3 regions of the Mesorhizobium sp. B2-6-2 genome follow, and region 1 is predicted to be linked to each of the others. Evidence: riboswitches for the same ligand, from Rfam matches in the RefSeq annotation. Region 1 holds a riboswitch; each other region holds the start of a gene.
What was found. A riboswitch is a leader RNA that binds a small molecule or an ion and turns the genes downstream of it on or off. The one in region 1 is predicted to bind cobalamin.
Positions count from the first base shown of each region.

Region 2: another riboswitch for cobalamin. It lies ahead of FJ419_RS19750 (DUF1636 family protein); the one in region 1 lies ahead of bluB (5,6-dimethylbenzimidazole synthase).
Region 3: another riboswitch for cobalamin. It lies ahead of FJ419_RS22720 (CbtB domain-containing protein); the one in region 1 lies ahead of bluB (5,6-dimethylbenzimidazole synthase).

Region 1 is NZ_VFUG01000006.1:126,752-131,840, reverse strand. It holds gene FJ419_RS15070 (pirin family protein) at 1-871, opposite strand, end outside; gene FJ419_RS15065 (DUF2277 family protein) at 880-1,146, opposite strand; gene FJ419_RS15060 (exodeoxyribonuclease VII small subunit) at 1,331-1,582, opposite strand; gene FJ419_RS15055 (histone deacetylase family protein) at 1,586-2,512, opposite strand; cobalamin riboswitch at 2,628-2,806, shown strand; gene bluB (5,6-dimethylbenzimidazole synthase) at 2,849-3,580, shown strand; gene FJ419_RS15045 (hypothetical protein) at 3,581-4,564, opposite strand; gene FJ419_RS15040 (TetR/AcrR family transcriptional regulator) at 4,799-5,089, opposite strand, start outside.
Region 2 is NZ_VFUG01000010.1:89,033-94,121, forward strand. It holds gene FJ419_RS19735 (iron ABC transporter permease) at 1-229, opposite strand, end outside; gene FJ419_RS19740 (ABC transporter substrate-binding protein) at 583-1,530, opposite strand; gene FJ419_RS19745 (ABC transporter ATP-binding protein) at 1,563-2,351, opposite strand; gene FJ419_RS19750 (DUF1636 family protein) at 2,348-2,734, opposite strand; cobalamin riboswitch at 2,826-3,030, opposite strand; gene FJ419_RS19755 (AraC family transcriptional regulator) at 3,263-4,096, shown strand; gene FJ419_RS19760 (helix-turn-helix domain-containing GNAT family N-acetyltransferase) at 4,254-5,089, opposite strand, start outside.
Region 3 is NZ_VFUG01000014.1:170-5,258, forward strand. It holds partial or broken gene FJ419_RS22705 (methyltransferase) at 1-62, shown strand, start outside; gene FJ419_RS22710 (PilZ domain-containing protein) at 66-338, opposite strand; gene FJ419_RS22715 (histidine phosphatase family protein) at 490-1,062, opposite strand; adenosylcobalamin (AdoCbl) riboswitch at 1,146-1,289, shown strand; gene FJ419_RS22720 (CbtB domain-containing protein) at 1,290-1,499, shown strand; gene FJ419_RS22725 (CbtA family protein) at 1,660-2,400, shown strand; gene FJ419_RS22730 (hypothetical protein) at 2,566-3,126, shown strand; gene FJ419_RS22735 (TetR/AcrR family transcriptional regulator) at 3,213-3,845, opposite strand; gene FJ419_RS22740 (VOC family protein) at 3,944-4,348, shown strand; gene FJ419_RS22745 (cation diffusion facilitator family transporter) at 4,578-5,089, opposite strand, start outside.

The sequences.
Region 1 (5,089 bases):
CGAAGCGGCCCGTCTTCCATTCCTGCTTGGCCTGCTCGATGCGTTCCTTGGAGGACGAGACGAAATTCCACCAAATGTAGCGCTTGGAGCCCAGCGAAGCGCCGCCGAACAGCATGAAATGCGCACCGCGCTCGGAAGAAACGACTATCTCCTCGCCGGGCTTGAACACCAGAAGCCGTTCGGCCGGGAAAACATCGCCGGCGATCGAGATGTTGCCCTCCAGCGTGTAGATGGCGCGCTCCTCGGCATCGGCTGGAATCTTCACGCTGGCACCGGCGGCCAGCCTGAGATCGGCGTAGAGCGTGTCCGATGCGGTCGCCACGGGCGAGCGAAGGCCTGAGAACGCGCCGATCACGATGCGGCCGCTGACGCCCTCGGCATCGATCTGCGGCAAGCTGGCCACCGACGTGTTCGCGAACACCGGAGCAATCTCCTCCTTGCCGTCGGGCAGCGCCAGCCAGGTCTGCAAGCCCGAGACCGACATCGGCGCGCCGCGCAATTCCTGTGGCGTGCGCTCTGAATGAACGATGCCGCGCCCGGCTGTCATCAGATTCACGTCGCCCGGCGCGATCACCATTTCGGTGCCGAGCGAATCGCGATGCCTGATCCTGCCGTCGAACAGGTAGGTGACGGTGGAAAGCCCGATATGCGGATGCGGACGCACGTCGAGCGCATGGCCGGCGCGCAGGATCGCAGGGCCCATGCGGTCGAAGAAGATGAACGGCCCGACCAGCCGGCGCTTTGCCGTCGGAAGAGCGCGGCGCACCTCGAAGCCGCCAATGTCCTTGGCGTTCGGAACGACCATCAGCTCGATCTGGTCGCAGGCGAAGGCATCGCCGGGTTCAGGGTCGTTTCCGGGAAAAAAGCTCATGACTACCCTCAGGCGAAACGCAGCGCCGACCTTGCCTTCGCCTTGGCGGCCTCTTCCTCGCGATTGCGCGGTTCCTGGTTGGTTTCGAGCGAATCGATCAATTCGCGCGCAGCGGCCGCGATCGCTTCCACTGCGTGATAAAAAGCGTGCTCGTTGCGCTTGGACGGCTTCGTTGAGCCGGCCAGCTTGCGCACGAACTGAAGCGCTGCGTCATGCACTTCGTCATTGGTCGCCGGCGGCTCGAAATTGGCCAAGGTCTTGATGTTGCGGCACATGGCTTGAACTCCTTACCTGCTTTCTTTGCCCTTACCCGGTCTGAGATCATCCGCTGAGGTGTTGAGATTCAGGTCAGGCCGAGCCGAAAATGGTGATTTCCGAGAACCGGAGCGGAGCGTACTTGAAGTACGTGAGCACCGGAAGTTGCCATTTGCAGGCCGGCTTCACCTGAATATCAACACCTCAGTCGGCGTCCAGCGGTTCAGTTCCCATCGGCTTGCCGTCGCGCGACAGCCTGATCTTCTCGACCTTGTCCTCGGCCGCTTTCAGCAGCCGGTCGCAATGCGCCTTCAGCGCTTCGCCGCGCTCATAGATCTTGATCGACTGGTCGAGCGGGACGTCGCCGCGCTCAAGATCATCGACGATCTTCTCAAGCGCGTCGAGCGCCTGTTCGAAGCTCATCGCCTTGACGTCCTCATTGCCTTCCAATGCCATACCCTATCCCTTCATCAGCCGCCCGACATGGGCGGCGACTGAAAATGCCAGTCCCTGCAGATCGTAGCCGCCTTCCAGCAGGCTGACGAGCCTGTTGGAGCTATGGCGGCCGGCGCGTTCCATCAATTGCCCGGTCGCCCAGTCGAAATCGTCCTCGGTCAGGTTGATCTCGGCCAGCGGATCGCGGTGGTGCGCGTCGAAGCCGGCGGAAATGATAATCAGGTCCGGCGCGAACGCATCGATGGACGGCAGCACGCGCGACAGGAATGCGTCGCGGAACAGGTCGCTGCCGGTCTGCGGCGAAAGCGGCGCGTTGACGATGTTGCCGGCGCCGGTCTCGCCCTTCGCGCCGGTGCCTGGGTAAAGCGGCATCTGGTGCGTCGAGCAATAGAGCACCGACGGGTCGTCCCAGAAAATGTCCTGCGTGCCGTTGCCGTGATGGACGTCCCAGTCGACGATGGCGACGCGCTCGGCCTGGTGCTTGTTCTGGGCGTAGCGGGCGGCGATCGCCGCCGTGTTGAACAGGCAGAAGCCCATCGCCGTGGTCTTCTCGGCATGATGTCCAGGCGGACGCGCGGCGACGAAGACGTTTGCCGCACGGCCCTCGAAGACGTCGTCCACCGCCGCGTTGGCACCGCCGATCGCGGTGATCACGGCCTGCCAGCTTTTCGGGCTGGCGCTGGTATCGGCGTCGATCGACACGATCCCGCTCTCAGGGATCGCCGCGCGCACGCGCTCGACGAAATCCTCGGGATGCGCATAGAGGATCGTTTTCTCGTCGCCTTCCGGCGCCTTGACGCGGTCGAGCGCCGAAAACGCCTCGTCGTCGAGCACGCGCTCGATGGCACGCAGGCGGTCGGGCCGCTCGGGATGGCCGGGCGGCGTGAGGTGTTCGAGGAAGATCGGGTGCGTATAGAGACGGGTGGCCATGGCGCCTAATCTAGGGACCTGGCGGCCGAATGACCATGTTTGGCAGGCCGAATGGCTGGGGAAATCGCGTCTTGCCGTGTCGCTAACGCCATTGGCGCGGCCCAAGCTTCGCTGTAAGGTCGCATCGCTGCCAGGTGCCCGCGACGCGGGAGAATCGGGAACACGGTTGAACTCCGTGGCGTGCCCAACACTGTAAGGGGGACCGCGCCGGCACACGCCACTGTCGAAGACGGGAAGGCGCCGGATGCGGGACGATCCCGAGCCAGAAGACCGGCCCGGCAGACATGGTTTTCCGCTTGGTCAGGCGGGGGACTGCTTGTCGCAAGGGGAAAAGCGATGACGGCAGCAGCGATCGCCGCGAGCGGCGACGACTTTGACCAATTGGCGCGCGACGCGGTCTACCGGGCGATGTTCACCAGGCGCGACGTGCGCAGCCATTTTGTCCCCGACGATCTCGATGACAATGTGCTGGCCCGGCTCATCACCGCCGCCCATCACGCCCCGTCGGTCGGCTATATGCAGCCGTGGAATTTCATCGTCATCCGCGACGCCGCAAGGCGGCAGCAGGTGCGCGACCTGTTCCTCGCGGCGCGCGAGCAGGAATTGCCGGCGATCGAGGCGGAACGGCAGGCGCTCTACCGTAAGCTGAAGCTCGAAGGCATCTGCGAAAGCGCGCTCAACCTGTGCATCACCTGCGACCGGCAGCGCTCGAAGGACTCGCCGCTCGGTCGCTGGCACAATCCGGAGATGGACCTCTACAGCACTGTCTGCGCGGTGCAGAATTTCTGGCTGGCGGCGCGGGCCGAAAGTGTCGGCGTCGGCTGGGTGAGCATCATCGAGACCGAGGCGCTGAAGCGGCTTCTCGCGATCCCGGAGCATGTCACGCCGATCGCCTATCTCTGCGTCGGCCGCGTCTCGGCCTTCGCGCCGAAGCCGGACCTCGAGGCGCATGGCTGGGGCAAGCGCCTGCCACTGCCCGAACTGGTCATGAGCGAGACGTTTCGCGGCGCCGGCGAGGCGCCGCTTAAATCGGCGATCGCAAAGCTCGGCGGCGCATCAAAGCCATGATCAGGCAGCCCTCGGCGTGTCCCAGCGCGAGCCGCCGCCAAAAGAGCCCAGCGCCTTGTCGCGCAATTCCCTGAATTTGGACGAGGTCTCGGCGAGCCGCCGGTCCCATTCGGGATTGGGCGCTTGGCCTTCAATGGCTTCAAAATAAACCTGCATCAGCGAGGCGATGGCGAAGGGCTCGATGAAGGCTGCCTTGAAGGCCCAGGCAAAGACGATGGCTAGCACGAAGGCCCAGCCGGCAAGCTGGCCCGGCATGACCCACAGAATGGCGGCCGCGGGCGCCAGCATCAACAGGAAGATGACGAAGGACACGCCCCACATGATCGCCGCCAGCCAGACGGCGTTCTTGACCATGTGCTTGCCGTTCTGCGCGTAGAGCACGACGCCTTGCCTTGCCGTCTCGAAAGGCGAGCTCGAATTGATGCGGATGTTGTAGCCGAGGATGATCTCGTCGACATAGGTCAGCGACAGGCGGATCACCGTGTTGATGAAGCTTACAATGCCGCTCAGGCCCGGAATGGGCAGGAAGGCGGCGATGCCGCCGATCAGGCCGGTGATGGCTCGGATGGCGCCCTTGACCAGCTGGTCGACGACGAAAAGGATGTTGGCCTCGGCAAAGCGCTGGGCGACCACTTCCTTGGCGTAGGCGATCTGGCCCTGGCCGTCGGGAACGTCACGGCCGTCGATCAGATGCACCATGACGGCGATATGGCCCGCTTTCAGCACATAGAGGATGTATTCGCGGATCCAGTAGACGGCGATCGAGACGACGCCGAAGCCGACCACGCCGCCCCACAGCGCGAAGGACATCGGCCCGTCGGGATCGGTGGAGATGTGACCGACGCCGTAGCCGACGCTGGCGCCCGTGCCGGTCGCCATGATGTAGGCGACCGTGATGCCGAAATAGACGATCATGCGAAAGACGATGAACGGCCATGTCCGCATCATGATCGACACAGATCTGGCGATGCTGAAGTCCCACATGCCCCGAGTCCCCCTCATCCTGCGCATGATCCCGAAAATCGGAATCGATTTTCGGAAAAGGATCATGCGCCGAATTAAAGTTTTACAGCGTTCCTTTGCGCGTTCAAAGAACGCGCGGCGCTGTAATAGATGGCGAAGGAGGATGCGCTCGCCCCGGCGATTGTCAATCGCGGCAGGGTTGCGCCGGCCCGAAACCGGTGCACAAGCCGGTGGCTTGGTTACCTGAGCGTGCCGTCAAGGCTTCTTTCGCAGGCCTTCGAGCAACTGCTTGAAGGCAGCAATCGCTTTTTTCGAGGTCGCCTCGGGATCCGTCGAATTGGCAATGCGCTGCGCGGCCTGGCTGCTGGCGCCATTGATCAGCCGTGAGGTCGTCTCGGGATCAAGCTCCGGAACGACCTCGCCCTCTTCCTGCAGCCTGGTCAGATGGTTGGTCATCGAGGCGATGCAGGCGCTGGCATTCGGCCACTGCGCCGGGTCGCCGAGCACCGCCGGGCCGTCGCGGAACATGATGCGCTGGATTTCCGG
Region 2 (5,089 bases), on a different contig from region 1:
GCAGCAGCGCGCCGACGACGCCGAGGCCGGCGCCGACGGTCATCGCCAGCAGCGTGCGCGGCAGCCTCAGGTCGACGACGATGCTGCCGACCGGGCCGGATGGGCCCCGGCTGTCGAGCCCGGACGCATGCGCCAGCGCGCCGACGACCTCGCGCAAAGGTATCAGCGTCGAGCCATAGGCGATCGAAAGCAGCGCGAGCGCTACCAGCAGGATAGCGCCCAGGGCCATCGCCAGGATGAATGGGGTATGGCGCAAATTCACGGCATGGGACCTGCCGCGGCGATACCGGCGTTCGGGATTAGCGGGGGTCTCCGCGACTTCGTCATTCCAGGGCGAAGCAGGCGCGAAGCGCCGTCGCGGAGACCCTGGAGTCCATTCCGTGACCTGGCGCGCGGAGAGCGACGGCGTAGAATTCCGCACGGTTGCAACGCTCGAAAGCCACGGAATGGATCCTCGGGTCTGCGCCGCGTCGCTTCGCTCCTTGCTCCGCCCGTGGATGACGAAGTGAGGGGCGTTTTCGCCATTCTCCAAGGCAGGCTATCCATCAACGGCAACACTTCCGGCTCATCCGTGCCTCAGACCTAAAACGCCTCCGGATGCATGGCCCTGGCGATCTTGCCGATCGCCTCGATGTTGGCGGGTCCGGGCGTCAGCTCGGCGTAGCGCAGCGCCACGAAGCGCTCGTTCCTGACCGCGTCCGTCTCTTTCATCGCAGGATGGACTTTAAGGAAATCGAGCAGTTTCCTGTAGCCGCCGCCATCCTGGTAATCGAGCAGGATGAGGAACTGGGGATTGCGCGAGGCGACCGTCTCCCAGTCGGTGTTGCCCCAGCTCGTCTCCATGTCGGCCATGATGTTTTCGCCGCCGGCGGCGGCGATTATGGCGTTGGGAATGGCGAACTTGCCGGCGGTGAAGGGCTTGTCCTCGCCGGAATCGTAGAGGAAGACGCGCGTGCCCTTGCGGCCACCCACCTTCGCCATGATGCCGGCGAGCTCGGCCTTCCAGCCGTCGACCAGCTTTTCGGCCTCCGCTTGCTTGCCGAAGATCTTGCCCAGCTTCTCGACGTCGTCATAAAGCAGATCCATCGAGGCGGCGGGCCGGTTCTTGTCGAGATGGACGCAGCTCTCGGTCAGCACCAGCGTCTTGATGCCATGCGGGGCAAGCGTGTCGGGCGTCACCTCGCCGCCCGGCTTCATGCCGTAATACCAGCCGGCGAAGAAGAAATCCGGCTGCACGGCGACGAGGTTTTCGAGCGTCGGATATTTTGGCGCCAGCTCCGGGATGGCGCCCTGCTCGGCCTTGAACTCGGGGCCGACCTTGTACCACCCGGTGATGCCAGTGAGCCCGACGATCGACGGCTGCAGCTTCAGCGCGAAAGCCATCTCGGCCATGTTGAGATCCTGGATGACGGCGCGTTTCGGCGGCGCATCGAAGGTGAGCGGTTTGCCGCAGCTGTCGACGGTGACCGGGAAAGCGAAGGCGGCCGAGGCGACGAGCGACAGGGCCGGCGACAAGGCGAGGCGTTTCACGAGATGATGCTCCTTGTTGGGGTTGTGCAGGTTCAGGGCGGCGAGGAAGCGCGCATGGGAAGCTCGAAGACGGTGAGCTCGCGATCCTCGGTCGGGTGCCGCAGGCGCAGCACGTCGATGCCGAACACCTCGCGGACAAGCGGCTGCGCCAGCGCCTCGCGCGGCGGAGCCAGGGCGTGCAGCCGGGCGTTGCTCATCACCGCGACGCTGGTGGCGAAGGGCGCCACAAGCGCGAGATCGTGCAGCACGGCGACCACGGCCATGTTGAATTCGGCCACCAGCTCGAGCAGCTCGCCGCGGGCGCGCGGGTCAAGGTGGTTGGTCGGCTCATCGAGAAACAGGATTTTGGGCTCTTGCGCGATGGCGCGGGCGAGCTGCGCGCGCTGGCGCTCGCCGCCGGAGAGCGAGCCGACAGTGCGCGCGAGCAACGGCAACAGCCCAGTCCGGCGCAGCGCCTCGACGACGATGTCGCGATCGTCGTGCCGGCGCCTCAGACCGGCGTGCGGGACACGGCCAAGCTCGACATAGTCGATGAGCGCAAGGCGTGGATCCGGCTGGTCCGTCTGACCGACGACGGCGATGCTGAGCGCCCGTTCGGCGGCGGTGATCCTGTCCAGCCGGCGTCCGGCAAGACGAACCTCGCCGCGGCTCGGCGACAACGCCCCGCATAACATGCGCAGCAGAGTCGTCTTGCCGGCGCCATTGGGGCCGATGATGGCCAGCCGCTCGCCCGCCGCCAGCGACAAGCTGACATCCTCGACCAACATCCGGCCATTTGCCGTGGCGCGCAAATCGCGAGCTTCGAGCAGGAGCGCGCTCACCGGACCTGCTCCCTGGCCTTGCCCGCGGCGGGGATGCGCGCCAGTATCTTGCCGGCGAGCCTTGCCGGGCGCTGGCCGGAATTGCACCAGCCGTCGGCCAGCGAGGCATAGAGCCTGGCAAATTCGACCAGCGCGCCGGCGTCGGTGCCGCTGTCGATGGAACCGAAGAGATAGCTGGCTTTGCCTTCCGCGTTGAAGGCCACGGTCAGCGGCCGCGCGCAGCCGGCCATGCAATCGATGGTTTCGACAGCAAATGACGACGCCAAAGTCTCGGCAAGCCTTGAGCGAAGGTCGGCGCACAAATCCCCGCCGGACCTACGTCCGGTCACGGTATCGCGGCACAGCGAACAGACGATGATGCGATGGCTAAAGACGTCCAGCATTTCCGTCACTTTCCAAAAATGGCGACGGAAGGATGCCGGACGAGCCGGCCGACAAGACCGGTGTCCGCGTCTCCTCCCGGCACACCCCGTCCGGTCAACTCGTGTCGATGGCAGGTCTCCTGGCTCGCGGGTCCTTACGCCATCCGCCTTCCCAGCCTTGCCGGCCAGTGGCGTTTCGGATGGAGCTCGCCGCTCACAGTTGCGGGGGCAGCCACGGCCTCGACTCGGATGAGCTCACCGTGTTCCCTTTTCACCCCTCGCCTTGCGGCTCGGGGACCATGACGCAGCTATCGTAGGTTGTCCGCGTGCGAGTCGCAACGGGCCTTCGTCCGCCCCTCGTGCGAAAGACATGGCGGGATCGTCGGGCCGTTGCCGCAAGTCGTTTACTTCCCCTGATATGTAATAACATTACCAGCTAGAATACATTGCCTTGGCTTGTCAACCCGCTCGACTTCGCTCAAAGCGCAATTTCGATCAAACTGGCCGGCGGCGCGGGGGCTAGTGTCGCCGAGCCAAATGCGAGGAGCCATGAACCCGACAGAGAAAGCGCTGTGGTTTGTCGAAAGCCACCTGCCCGACGCCATCAGCCTTGACGAGATAGCGGCAAGCAGCGGCGTGTCGCGCTTCCATGTGACGCGCGCTTTCGGCGCGGCCACGGGACGGTCGGTCATGGGCTATATGCGGGCGCGCCGCTTGAGCGAAGCGGCGCGCAAGCTGGCCGGCGGCGCGCGCGACATTCTCTCGGTCGCGCTCGATGCCGGCTACGGCTCGCATGAGGCGTTCACGCGGGCCTTTCGCGATGAGTTCGGCACCACGCCGGAGTTGGTGCGCGCGCAAGGCTCGACCGAAAACCTCGATCTTGTGGAGCCCATACTGATGGACAGTTCGCTTCTCACCGCACTCGAGCCGCCGCGCTTCGAGACCAGCCGTCCCTTCCTCGTTGCCGGGCTCGGCGAGCGCTACAGCTGCGAGACCAGCGCCGGCATCCCGATGCAATGGCAGCGCTTCGCCCCCTATATCGGCAACATTCCGGGCGAGGTGCCCGGCGTCTTCTACGGTGTGTGCACGAATGGCGACGATGCCGGCAATTTCGACTATGTCGTTGGCGTCGAGGTGATGGATTTCTCCGACCTGCCGAAGGATTTCCAACGCGTGCGGGTGCCGGCGCAGAAATATGCGGTGTTCTCGCATCGCGAGCACATCTCGACCATCCGCCGAACCGTCAACACGATCTGGAACAAGTGGCTGCCGGTCTCCGGACACGAGATCGCCGACGCGCCCGAGTTCGAGCGCTACGGGCCCGAGTTCGATGCCCGCACCGGCAATGGCGGGCTGGAGATCTGGGTGCCGGTCAAAGGATGATGGTCTTCCCTTCTCCCCCTGTGGGAGAAGGTGGATCGGCGCGCAGCGCCGAGACGGATGAGGGGTGTTCCAGGGAAAGCCAGCGTCTCACTCCGCTGGAACACCCCTCATCCGTCGCCTTCGGCGACACCTTCTTCCACAGGGGGAGAGGGAACACCTAAAGCTCGAGATTCCACGTCTGCCCGACAAGATCCTTGCCGAAGGAATGATGGCGTTCTTCCTCGACCAGCTTGAAGCCGGCAGCCTGGTAGATGCGGCGGGCCGAGCCAAGTATGTCGTTGGTCCACAGCGTCAGCGTCTTGTAGCCCTTGGCGCGTGCGAAGGTAATGCATTCGTGGACCAGCCGCCGACCGATGCCGAGGCCGCGCGCCGACGGTTCGACATAGAGCAGCCTGAGCTTCGCGACCTTGGGCGATTTGCGCATGATGAAGACCGAGCCGACCACCTCGCCTTCGCGCTCGGCGATCCAGCTGCGCTCCCATTGCGGGACGAAGTTCTTGACGAACTCACCGAGGATCTCTGCGACCAGAGCCTCGTAAGTCTCGTCCCAACCGTATTCCTGTGCGTAGAGCATGCCCTGGCGGTGCGTGACCCAGCCGATGTCGCCGACCTGCAGCGGCCGCAGGATATAGGGCACCTTGGCTTCAGGTCTGTTGCCGAGCAAGTCTTGGACGGTGCGCATAGCCTTGACCAGCCGCTCCTGGTCGGCCGGCGCCAGGCGATCGAGCAGCGTGCGCACCTGGTCATGCGAATCCTGGTTGAGCGGCGCGAAGGCTTCCCTGCCGGCTGGCGTCAGCGCGATCGAGGCGCGGCGCGCGTCGGTCTCGCTAGCTTCACGTCCGACAAGGCCGCGCTCCTCGAATTTCTTCAAGAGCCGGCTGACATAGCCGGGGTCGAGGCCGAGGTCGCGCACCAGGTCGCTTGCGACCAGCCCGTCGCGATGGGCGAGCTCGTAAAGCACCCGCGCCTCGGTCAGCGAGAACGGGCTTTTCA
Region 3 (5,089 bases), on a different contig from region 1:
TGGAACGCAAGTTCGGCGAACCCTACCGCGCCTACAGGGCGAGCGTGCGCCGATACCTTTGAGCATCAGTCCTTCGGCACGTTGCTGTAGAGCGCCACGCCGACGCGGTCGTTGCGCCGCCACCGCACCAAAGCGCGATAGGCCGTATCGTCGGCCGGGACCTCGAGCAGGAAGCGGTCCGGGATCTCCACATCTGCGCCGACGCGCAATTCCGCGCCCTGCTCGTGCTGATTTCTGACCGAGCAACCGATCCTGACGCCGGCGGCGATGATCGTGGCTTGCTTGAGCACGAATTCGCGCGCATGAAGACGTCGCTCGGTCTCGGGAAAACTGGCCATATCCGGCGGGCTCCTCAGGCAAGGCTCTCCTCGCCATGGGGCCGCACCATAGCAGCGAAGCGTTTCCGTTCCGTTAGCGATCACTGAAACGGTGGTGTGCCGACTTGATATGCCGGCCGGGTCCACGGATGGAGCGTTCACGCCTGAGCATTCAGCCGGCGACAGTGACGCCGCTCGCACGCAGCACCCAGCGGCGGCCGTCGCCGCGGAACTCAGTGAGCGACAGCGGCTCGATATCGATCTTCCAGACCGAGGAAAGCGGCGCGCCGAGCACATGCGCCATGGCGGCGCGGATCGGCACGGCATGCGTCACTGCGACGGTGTGACCGCTCTCGCCGGCCAGCCGCTCCATCAGCGCAGCACCCCGCCGGGCGACGGCGGCGAGCGATTCACCGCCATGAGGCGCCGCGTCTGCGTCGGCGAACCAGGCCGCCATGCCTTCCGGGTCCCCGGCCTGCACCTCCTCGAAGCTTTTGCCGGCCCAGCGTGCGAAATCCTGTTCGGCAAGCAGCGGCTCGACCGTCGCGTCAAGGCCGAGCGCCTCGGCCGTCCGCCGCGCGGCAAGCGCCGGACTTGTCCAGACACGGTCGGCGCGACGCAGCGAAGCGGCCAGCGCGCCGGCGCGATCCAGGGCGCGCGGCTCCGGCGGCTCATCGTTCGGAAAGCGGCCCTTGCGCATTCCGGGCGTCGCTCCGCTTGCGATCATCGTCAGGCGGGCAAGCATGAAAAACTCCGTGGCCCAGCGAAAAACAGGCCTCACGTAGCCGTGCCGCCATTACATGTCGTTGACAGGCGAACGAAGTGCTGACAAGTGTCTTAGTGCTATACGGGATTGGAAGCCGGTGCGAGTCCGGCACGGTCGCGCCACTGTGATCGGCACCAGCCGAAAGTCAGGCCTTATTCCGCAGCATCGTTCGATCAACGGGACGCAGTATCCCAAGGGAGGTCAATATGTCCGACACCACCTTCGCCCCCAGCTACGGCCCGGTTGCGATTCCGGTCCGCGAGCTTCTGCCCTGGGCCATCCTCGGCGGGCTGCTTTTGATGCTGGCGATCTATTTCGTCGGCGCGGAAGAAGGCGCCACCTCGCTGATCCGCGGCACCTATGTGCACGAATTCGTGCATGACGGCCGCCACCTGCTCGGCTTCCCCTGCCACTAAAGCGGCAGCATCGCTGAACCCGCTTTCGATTCCGATCTAAGGCAATTCCGGACGGAAAACCGCTACGCACTTTTCCTGGAATTGCTTGGTTGGCTTAACGCAATTCCGGACGGAAAACCGCTACGCACTTTTCCTGGAATTGCTTAGAGGGATTGGTGACATGGTTGGAAAACTTTTGCTGCGCGGCATGCTTGTCGGGCTGGTCGCCGGGATTCTGGCGTTCGCCTTCGCCCGCGTCTATGGCGAGCCGCAGGTCGACAAGGCGATCGCCTTCGAGGAACAGCAGGCCCAGGCCGCCGGCGGGGCGCCGGAGCCCGAGATGGTCAGCCGCGCCACGCAAGCCGGCATCGGCCTGGCAACCGGCGTGCTGATCTATGGCGCCGCGCTTGGCGGGCTGTTCTCGCTGGTCTTCGCCTATGCCTATGGCCGGCTGGGCTCGCTCGGACCGCGCGGCACCTCGGCGCTGCTGGCGTTGCTCGGCTTCCTGGCCGTGATCGTGGTGCCCGGCCTCAAATATCCGGCCAACCCGCCCGCGGTCGGCAATGCCGAAACGATCGGCTACCGCACCGAGCTGTTCTTCATCATGATCGTCATCTCGATCACGGCGATGGTGGCGGCGGTGGGTCTGGCGCAGCGGCTGTGGAACCAGCTCGGCGCCTGGAACGCCTCGATCGTGGCCGGGCTCTCCTTCCTCGTCGTCTTCGCATTGGTGAAGGCGGCGCTGCCCGACATCAACGAAGTGCCGGAGAACTTCTCGGCGACGGTGCTGTGGCAGTTCCGCGTCGCCTCGCTCGGCATCCAGCTGGTGCTGTGGACCGTCGTCGGGCTCGGCTTCGGCGCGGTTGCCGAACGCGTGGTCGCGGCGCGCGACCAGCGCAGCCCGGCACGCCGCTACGCCTGAAATCCGATGCGTTGGCCGCCACTGTTTCGCGCCCTGGCGGCCAAAGCGGCTCAACGGTCGGTACGACCGCAGAGCCACTTTGGTCTTTTGTTTTCTCGCAATTCCGGACGGAAAACCGCCGCACACTTTTCCTGGAATTGCTCGGTTGCGGCGCTGCTCGCATTTGTGGCCGCCACATCCGCGCAAGCGCATAGCGGATCCTCGGCCCCGCCTCCTCCGGGCATCCAGATCCCCGGCCTGACCCACGGCCAGATGGCCGTCATCGCGCGCCATCGCGGCGAGATCCTCGACCTCGCCCACCGCCAGACCGCGACAGACCCGACCTTCCGCCGGCTCTACAATCACGGCAATCTGCAATTCACCTATTGCCTCTGGGGCTTGATGCCGGGCAGCCTCGGCGACGAGGAAAGCCCGTTCAACGAATGCAGCCACGCCTATCTCGCCGCCGCCAAGGCGCTGCTCACCCATATGGCGACGATGCCTTCAGCTGAACGGGGTGCGAAGGCGCTGATCTCGGACATCGATGCCGAGATGGTGCGCAGCGGCGCGTCGTGGATCCTGTGCCAGTATAGCCGCGAGGCCTTCAGCACCGGCGCGGTCGTCGAGCCCAGATGGCGCGACATCTTCTTCCACTTGCCGAGCCTTGCGGTGATCCTCGGCACTGTGGCGGCGCTCGGCGCCGCCACAATGTCGATCTTCGGCACGCCGCTCGCCCGCGTGCGCTAACCGGCTTCGGCCGGCTGATGTTCTCAAGATACCAGGCGACGTAACGCGGCTCGTTTTGCTCCCGCAGATCGCGTCTGGCAGCGCGATTACTTCGAACGCATCCCATAGGCGGCAAGGAACGCTTCGACCGAGGCATCGGCGTGCCGCTCAAGGTCGGCTTTCGAGCGCGGATTGCGTCCGGTGAACATGGCTTCGTTCATCGGAATCCAAAGCAGCATTCCAAAGAAATGGCTGGCCGCCAAACGGGGATCGTCGGTCTGCAACAGGCCTCGCCCTGTGAGCTTTTGAAAACAAGCCGCTACCGAGGAAAGCATGCGCTCAAAGCCTTTGTCGTACCAGCTGCGGCCAAGCTGCGGCATCCGATCGGCATTGGCAATAATCAGACGCCGGAGCCTCAGCAACTCGTCGTTCATCAGCGTGGTGACCAATCGCCGGGCAAGCTGCTGCAGGCCGCCCTCCAGGAATTTCGCTTCGGAAAGCAGCATCGTCACGGACTCGACAACGTCGTTGGTCTGGGACGCGGTGGACTCCACGACTTTGCTGAAAAGCGTCTCCTTGTCCGTGAAATGCTTGTAGACGGTCTGCTTGGAAGCGCACGCTCTGGTGGCGATCTCCTCCATGCTGGTCCCATCATAGCCGTTGGCGATGAACGCCGCCGTCGCCGCCTCGATGATTTCGCGATCCTTGCGAGCCGATCTGGTCTCACCGTCAATTTTCATAACGCCTCTCGACCGGTACTAGACGGTACGGTTCCGTCGTGATAGCCATCCGTTGCAGTACTAGACTGGCTAGTACCCGGCAACGAAGGTTCAAACTGATGACGCAAATGCTTTTCCTCAATCTGCCGGTACGCGACCTGCAGGCAGCGACCAAGTTCTATCTCGCGATCGGCGGCACGCTCAACCCACAGTTCTCGAACGACCAGGCCAGTTCGATCATGTTCTCCGAATCGATAGGAGTCATGTTGCTGACGCACCAACACTACAGCCAGTTCACAGCCCGGCCGATCGGCGACGCCAAGCGCGAGAGCCAGATGCTGATCGCGCTGACCGTCGACAGCAAGGACGCGGTCAATGCGACAATCGAGAAAGGGATCGCGGCGGGCGGCCGCGCTGATCCCAACCCTGCGCAGGATCTTGGTTTCATGTTCAACCGCCACATCGAAGATCCGGACGGAAATGTCTGGGAGTTCCTGTGGATGAACCCCGCAGCCATGCAATAGACCATCTGTATCGCAATCCCGATGTCGGAACGACATCCGAGAAAGCGACGGGCAGCCGTCGCTCTCATGTCCGGGCAATGCCTGCCATCGCCCTCGACCGATCTTGTTATCCCGATATCCGCTCAGACATCTGGCGCGCTATCGCCCTTCCGCCCAGCAAATCTCGGCGAGTTGGACTCCGGAACTGTGCTCTAGCCAGCCATGTTCGCTCCCGAAGCGCTTGCCTGTATCAGCCATGCGCGCGCTCGTGATGGTGGCCTTGCGGATCGGCCATGGCGAAGGGCAAATCCTCGGTGTCGGGACCGGCCGCCAGTTGCAGCCTGGCGCTGAATTCGTGCGGTTCGGCAGGTGCGACCAGGCTCTGCAAATAATGATGGTCGCCGCCGACCGGAGACAGCGGCAGGCTTTCGACCGCACCGTCCGCCCTTTCAATGGCGACGTTCGCCCGCAGGCCCTCGGCGTGACGCGACAGGCGCAGCCGCATGCGCTCGCCCTGCGGCGTGTCGACGATTTCGAGCAGCCCGCTGGCTAGCTTGCCCGAGACCAGGAACGGATCCGGCGCATGATGGTGGCCAGCTTCCGTTTCCGCCTCGGCAAAGCGCACCGTGGCGACGTCGAGTGCCGGGATGTGCGCGAAGAGCTCGGCCTTGAGCGATGCGGCGATGTTGTTCGCGGCGGCAAGCAGCAGGCCGTCATCGACGGCAATCTCGACATCGACATGCAATTTGTGGCCAAGCCAGC